3 regions of the Paenibacillus sp. FSL H3-0310 genome follow, and region 2 is predicted to be linked to each of the others. Evidence: predicted binding sites of a transcription regulator. Region 2 holds the regulator's gene; each other region holds the start of a gene.
The links. Region 2 encodes Rex, which represses fermentation and respiration genes when NADH is low (regulators of the CRP and FNR family bind a similar motif). Its sites were predicted from a motif close to TTGTGAAATATTTCACAA; they were not measured.
Positions count from the first base shown of each region.

Region 1: the regulator Rex is predicted to act here: its motif matches at 1,317-1,334, upstream of MHH63_RS16340 (DUF1641 domain-containing protein).
Region 3: the regulator Rex is predicted to act here: its motif matches at 851-868, upstream of MHH63_RS07920 (polymer-forming cytoskeletal protein).

Region 1 covers NZ_JBBODC010000001.1:3,588,184-3,590,389, forward strand. The annotation lists gene MHH63_RS16335 (NAD(P)/FAD-dependent oxidoreductase) at 1-700, opposite strand, end outside; gene MHH63_RS16340 (DUF1641 domain-containing protein) at 741-1,184, opposite strand; gene MHH63_RS16345 (DUF2785 domain-containing protein) at 1,385-2,206, opposite strand, start outside.
Region 2 covers NZ_JBBODC010000001.1:1,596,003-1,598,208, forward strand. The annotation lists gene dinG (ATP-dependent DNA helicase DinG) at 1-391, shown strand, start outside; gene MHH63_RS07175 (redox-sensing transcriptional repressor Rex) at 522-1,175, shown strand; gene MHH63_RS07180 (amidohydrolase) at 1,162-2,206, shown strand, end outside.
Region 3 covers NZ_JBBODC010000001.1:1,771,955-1,774,160, reverse strand. The annotation lists gene MHH63_RS07920 (polymer-forming cytoskeletal protein) at 241-792, opposite strand; gene MHH63_RS07915 (LacI family DNA-binding transcriptional regulator) at 1,433-2,206, shown strand, end outside.

The DNA.
Region 1 (2,206 bases), 2.0 Mb from region 2:
CATTCGTAACAGGAAGACCTGTCAGGAATTGAACACCACGTTTCTCCAAGCTTGCTACAGCACGTTCGATTAATGCATCTGGCAATACTGGAAGGATTTTAGGACCTGCTTCAACGAGCATAAGCTTAATTTCTTTAGGATCAACGCCATATTTTTTAGTAAGTGTAGGCAATACATCCGCGATTTCACCAACAAGCTCAACACCTGTTAAGCCGCCGCCACCGATCAGGATGTTTGCATCTGCTTCATTTTTCGATTTCGCATATTCACGAATACGATCTTCAATATGTTGATGGATTTTGTTAGCATCTGCAGCTGATTTCAATACCATACTGTATTGTTCAAGCCCTGGAATGCCAAAATAAGCTGTAGTGCTGCCAAGACCTACAACAAGCGCATCATAAGTAAGTGTCACACCATCAGAAAGAACAATTTGTTTGTTCTCCACAGAAAATGAATTAACCTTCGCGATTTTCAGGTCAATATCTTTCCCTGCGAAAAGCTTAGTTAGAGGCATAGCTACAGCACCCTCTGCAACACTACCTGCTGCAAGACGATGCAATTCTGTAATGATTTGGTGGGTAGGATACTGATTAACTACAGTAATTTTAGCTTCATCTTTTTTGAGATATTTGCGTACGGTTAAGGCGCTTAGTAGACCACCATAACCTGCTCCTAGAATGACAATATGTTTAGACATGATGTTTCCTCCGTCCCTTACGTATAAGATATGAAAATGATTATTTCTGCTTACTGCGTTCTCCAGCAACTTGAAGGTATGCATTTACGAAACGGAAAAGCTTTTGCGCTTGCGGATCTTTCAACAACTTCATAAGACCAAAAAGACCAATAACTTCGTTACTTTCATTCGCACGATCTTTTGCTTCGATCACTGTAGCTGCCATATTCTTCGCGGAATGCACTACAGGTTCAGCAAGTTCTTTAATTGCACTTACCGTATCACTTTTCAAGACATCATCCGCTGCGACAGTTTGCACAAAGTCATAGGACTTTGTAAGCACGCCAACAAGCTCAGTTAATTTTGGCAGCTGTTCCACCAAGACTGTTAATGATTCCTGAACTTCTGGTTTCAAGAGCTGTTCTAGAACATCCATTTGTTCCTTGCTAACAGCTACTTTTGGTGATTCTTGTTCAGGTTGTGTTTGAGTGATTGATTCTGACATATCCAAATCTCCTCTGCAATAAGCTTTGCTGCTTAATAGTAATGAAAAACATAAGAACTTTTAACGCCATATTTCTATTATAGCACTTATCAAGTTATAAATGTCACAAAGTTTTTGAATTTCCATAAAAATTTGTGATTTTTATTACATTATAATAAATTATTTAAATTACTAGTGTTAATTAAAACCGTTTGAGTGAATTAATGTACAAATTCATTCAAATTCTTCTCAGTTTTCAACAAAACATCCACAATGTCCATATTCTTCTCTGTTAGAAGTAACCTGAAATAAAGAGAACGCAGGAAGTTCTTTGTATTTATTCGAGTAACGTACTGGCTGTGGCTTCTAGGCCAACTGCCACATTGCGCCAAGTTGAGAATCCAATCGGTTATAGACTGCTGTGGAAGTAAATGATGATCGATGATTGTAACTATAATAGTAGCAATCCTTTCATCTTCTTCCTCCCTGAATATGTATTGATCGTTATAAAGCATCTTTTGAATAACTGCCAGAACCTCTTCCCGCACCTCGGCATCACTCTCCGAGCATAAAACCAGCTCATCCAAGGCGTCTGCGCCATGGGCTGCTGCGTGTGCCCAGCCTTCTTTTTCCATATAACCTCTTAAGTCCCGTTCTTCCTCATAATAACGAATCAAATCCTGCTTCACCTTTATAAATTCAGAGCTATCCAATATAGCCATTTCCCTATGCCTCTGGAGAATAAGAGCAACAACCAATACAGAAAATGTTCTTGTATACACCGTCAGATCTTCTTTATTCCCAATGTGATAAAAAAGATGCTGCTCGTCAAGAAGTATCCACAGCAGTTCACGAAGCTCCGCATCATTAAACCAACGTTTCTCATTAATCCATTTGTAGAATGTGGAATAAATCAATTCATCACGCAGTACAGGCTCGGGATCTCCTATATGCTCAAGCATCAACTTCACATAATCCTTTATGTCCTCTCCACTTCTAAGCTCGTAGTCATTCTCTTCGATTCTTTGCAAATCTATCATCAA
Region 2 (2,206 bases):
ATCCGTATTGCTGGGGACGAGCAGCTTCTGGGAAGGTGTAGATATTCCAGGTGAAGCACTGACTTGCCTGGCCATCGTGAGACTTCCATTTCAACCGCCGAATCACCCGTTGGCGGAAGCGAAGTCGGAGTTATTACAGGCCCAGAAGAAGAATCCGTTCATGAAATTATCTGTTCCTCAAGCGGTTATTCGTTTTAAGCAGGGATTCGGAAGACTGGTTCGCACGGCGCAGGATCGCGGAATAGTTATTGTTTATGATACAAGGGTTATTGAATCTCATTACGGGAAGTATTTCCTTTATTCATTGCCTGGTCCCAAAATGGAGCATATGCTTACTGATCAAATGGTCCCTCGCATAGCGGAATGGCTAGAGGATGGCGGCGCTTCTTAAAACGCTCGTCTTCAGTTTAGCTCCTCCTTATCCTTAAGGGCGGTGTGTTACAGTACCGTCCTTAATAAGGAGAGGTAGACGTTTGAATATGGATTTTCACAAGAACATTACTATTTTTAGGAGGAAAAATATGAAATCGGATAAAATATCAGAAGCCGTTGTTCGCAGACTACCTGTGTACTTGCGTTTTTTGAATGATCTCCAGAATCGCGAAATATTAACAGTTTCCTCTCAGGAACTTGGACAAAAGCTTGATCTTAATCCCGCACAGATTCGTAAGGATTTAGCATATTTTGGTGACTTCGGCAGAAAAGGTATCGGATATGATGTAACGTATCTTATTGAGAAAATCCGTCATATCCTGAAGCTGGATCAACAGCTTAATGTAGCTTTAGTTGGAGCAGGTAATCTCGGACATGCCTTGTCTAATTACAATGCATATCTCAAAGATACTATGAAAATTACGGCTATATTTGATTCGTACGCTCCTAAGGTTGGACGTAAGATCAACTCCCTTACTGTGCAACCGATGGATGAACTAGGCAGCACAATTCGTGAGCAAGGTATTCGCATTGCCATTATTACCGTACCTGATTCAGAAGCTCAAAATGTAGCAGATATCCTCATTTCTTCTGGGATTGAAGCAATTTTGAACTTTGCCCCTGTGATTCTGAAGACACCACCGAATATCCGGGTGCATGCAGCTGATTTTACAACTGATCTGCAAAGTCTTGCTTATTACTTGCGGGATGGAAAGGAAGAAAGTGAACATGAACAACAATAAAACGATAATTAAGGGCGGGTATTTTCTGACTCCGGGAACGGATGAGCCGGTTCTGAGTGGATATATGACTATTGAAGATGATTTAATCACTTACATAGGAAAAGAAGAGCCTCAGATGGAAGCTGGAGTGCAAGTGGTTGATGGCAGCCGTCTGCTGTTCATGCCTGGACTTGTAAACACACATGGTCATGCGGCGATGTCTTTGCTGCGTGGATATGGAGATGATTTAGCGCTACAAGTGTGGCTTCAGGAGAAGATGTGGCCAATGGAGGAAAAGTTCTCCGGTGATGATGTATACTGGGGAACCTCCTTATCTGTATTGGAAATGCTGAAGGGTGGAACTACGACCTTCCTCGATATGTATGATCATATGGACCGAGTAGCCGAGGTAGCTGAGTTATCAGGTATCCGTTCCGTATTGATGCGTGGTGTGATCGGGTTATGTCCAGAGGATGTACAGAATCACAAGCTTGCGGAAGCGATTTCTTTTGCCCGTAACTGGCATGGAAAGGCTGACGGTAGAATTACTACTATGATCTCGCCACACGCCCCTTATACTTGCCCTCCGGACTTCCTGGTTAAGTTTGTGCAGGCAGCGCATGATCTGGATTTACCGATGCATACGCATATGTCCGAAACGAAACGTGAAGTGGAACAAAATGTGGCGGATTACGGGTTGCGTCCTGTAGCTCACTTAGAGAAGCTTGGCATGTTCACACGTCCCTCGATAGTTGCACATGGTGTTCATTTAAATGATGAAGAGATTGAGATCTTGGCTCGCCATAATGTGGGTGTATCTCATAATCCGGGCAGTAATTTGAAGCTGGCTAGCGGAGTGGCTCGGGTTACTGATCTTCTAAAAGCTGGTGTGAAGGTGTCTCTTGGCACGGATGGCGCGGCAAGCAACAATAACTTGGATATGTTTGAAGAGATGCGGCTTGCAGCTCTCATTCATAAGGGTGTCAGCGGTGATCCAACGGCTGTTCCAGCTCCAGAAGCTCTGCGTATGGCTACAGAATATGGCGCGCAAT
Region 3 (2,206 bases), 180 kb from region 2:
GGCTGGGCGTTTTGAGCATTTTAGTTGTACAAAATACAGTTAAACCCATCTACTGTACACTTCAATACTCCATTACTTGTTACTTCAAAGCTTCCGTCGGCTCTCATATGGTAACTAGATGGGGTGTAGTCCATTATGAGTTTGCCCATTCATACTGATTCCTTTTTCCTGAACCTATCCGGATAATTCTATCTATATAGTTAGTCCTTCAACTTCTACCTAATCGAAATCATTACTAACTTATTTAACTTCAGTTGCCCCAGTCACTTTACCTTCAATCCCTGCAGTTGCTTTCACATCTTCGTTTGCGAAGTAAAGATTTCCATCAATAGTCGAGGTTTCATGCAGATTAAATCCGTTCGTTTCTACATAAACATCACCTTTAATGGTTCCGCCTTGAACTCGTAAATTTTCACTTTGTACAGTTAACTTAGGTACAGTGAGTGTGTAATTGGCAGTAACTTTGTGATCAGCGTCTTGGGCATAAAGAGCAATCTTACGGTAGATGTCGCCGTCTGCGGCCCCTTTATCATGGAATTCGCCTTCAACAACAACATCTTGGGCAATCGTCACATCATTTAGAATGGCAATAATCCAATTTCCATCTTTACTTACAGCCTTGGTAAACGCATCTGCTTGATTTACGATTGAAGCTGTAGTAACTGCATCCGTTTGCTCTGTAGTTGGAGCCGTAGTAGCCGCCGAATTAGTCGCATTATTATTATTCGCACCACAACCAGACAAGACTGCAACCGAGACGCCTGCTACTAACATCATTTTAAATAACTTCATTTGAAATCCCCCTTGTTTTTGATTATAAATTAATTATATATTAAAAATTTTAATAAACAGGTGAAAATTTTCACAATATTGTGTCGTTATCTGAAGCGGTTTCACAAAGATCACTCCTCTCCATCCGGAATCGTATCCATAAGTAACACCTCATCTCGCTGCCCGTTTTAGGTTCATGGATCTTAATACTTATTTACCCAAATTTTAAGAAAGGTCACAAAGGTGCTTAATTCCATACAAAAAGGACACTCCCAATAACTGCGGAAGTATCCTCATAATCTTTATTACTATAAATCTTTAGATTAGATATCCTCTTGAAAAAGATATGGAACCATCATACTCTATGCTTACTTTTTTAATGTTAGGTTTATGCAAAACTCCAGCATAAAAATAATACAGCGGAAGGATGACCATTGGGTCAATAAACATTTTTTCAGCTTTTGCATAAAGCTTGTTTCGTATAATTTAGCTTAAGACGATTATCAAGCAGATCTTCCCAGGGTTGAATCTCAAGGGCTACATTCTTCCATTTCTAGCAACTTAACAGGGTCATCTGACTGCTCACTCCCCCCCATTGACGCTTTAGAATCAGAATGTTAATCTTTAGAAAATATCACAAGGATAAGGGAGCTATTTACTGGTGAAAAAGACAACCATGAAGGACATCGCACTTCGTGCCAATGTCTCCGTCGCAACAGTGAGCTATGTTCTGAATCGTGTCGGCAACCAAACCATTCCTGAGAAAACGCGCCAGCAGATTCTTCAGCTTGCCGAGGAACTGCATTACATACCGAATCTGGCAGCACGTTCACTTGCGAATCAGAAAACAGGATTGGTCGGTGTGCTTGTTAACACAGCAGCCCATACCCCACACTGGAAGCTCCATGCCCAGTTCTCATTTATACATGCCTTGGAACAACGGTTAACAAATGCTGGTTACCATACGCTGCTATATTCACTTGATGTTGACCAGCCTTCTTTGGATATTATCGTAGAAAGAAAGCTGGAGGCTGTATTTCTGATCGATGTGCGCGAGGAAGCCTTTTATTCGATCTCCAAGCATTTTGTAGAAGGAATTCCTTTGATTCTGATCGACAGCATGATAGAAGATAAACTCTTTAAGCAAGTCTTTTTCAACTATCGAGCAGCTCTGCAAAAGGTAAAACCACAGGACCTTTCACAGGTATGTTTAATTATGGAGAGCTTCAATAACTCTTTCCTCACCCGCTTTATTCAGGACAGTCTTCCATTACCTGAAGAAGCGATATTCACCGTTGTCAATTTGGAGGAATTAAATACATTCTTACAGGAGGGGGGCTATAAAGAGGCCATTGTCATTAATGAGTTTATTGGAAGTTACGTTGAAAAAAACGGGAGGTTCGAACAACTCTCTGTTCTTTGCACCTGCAATTGT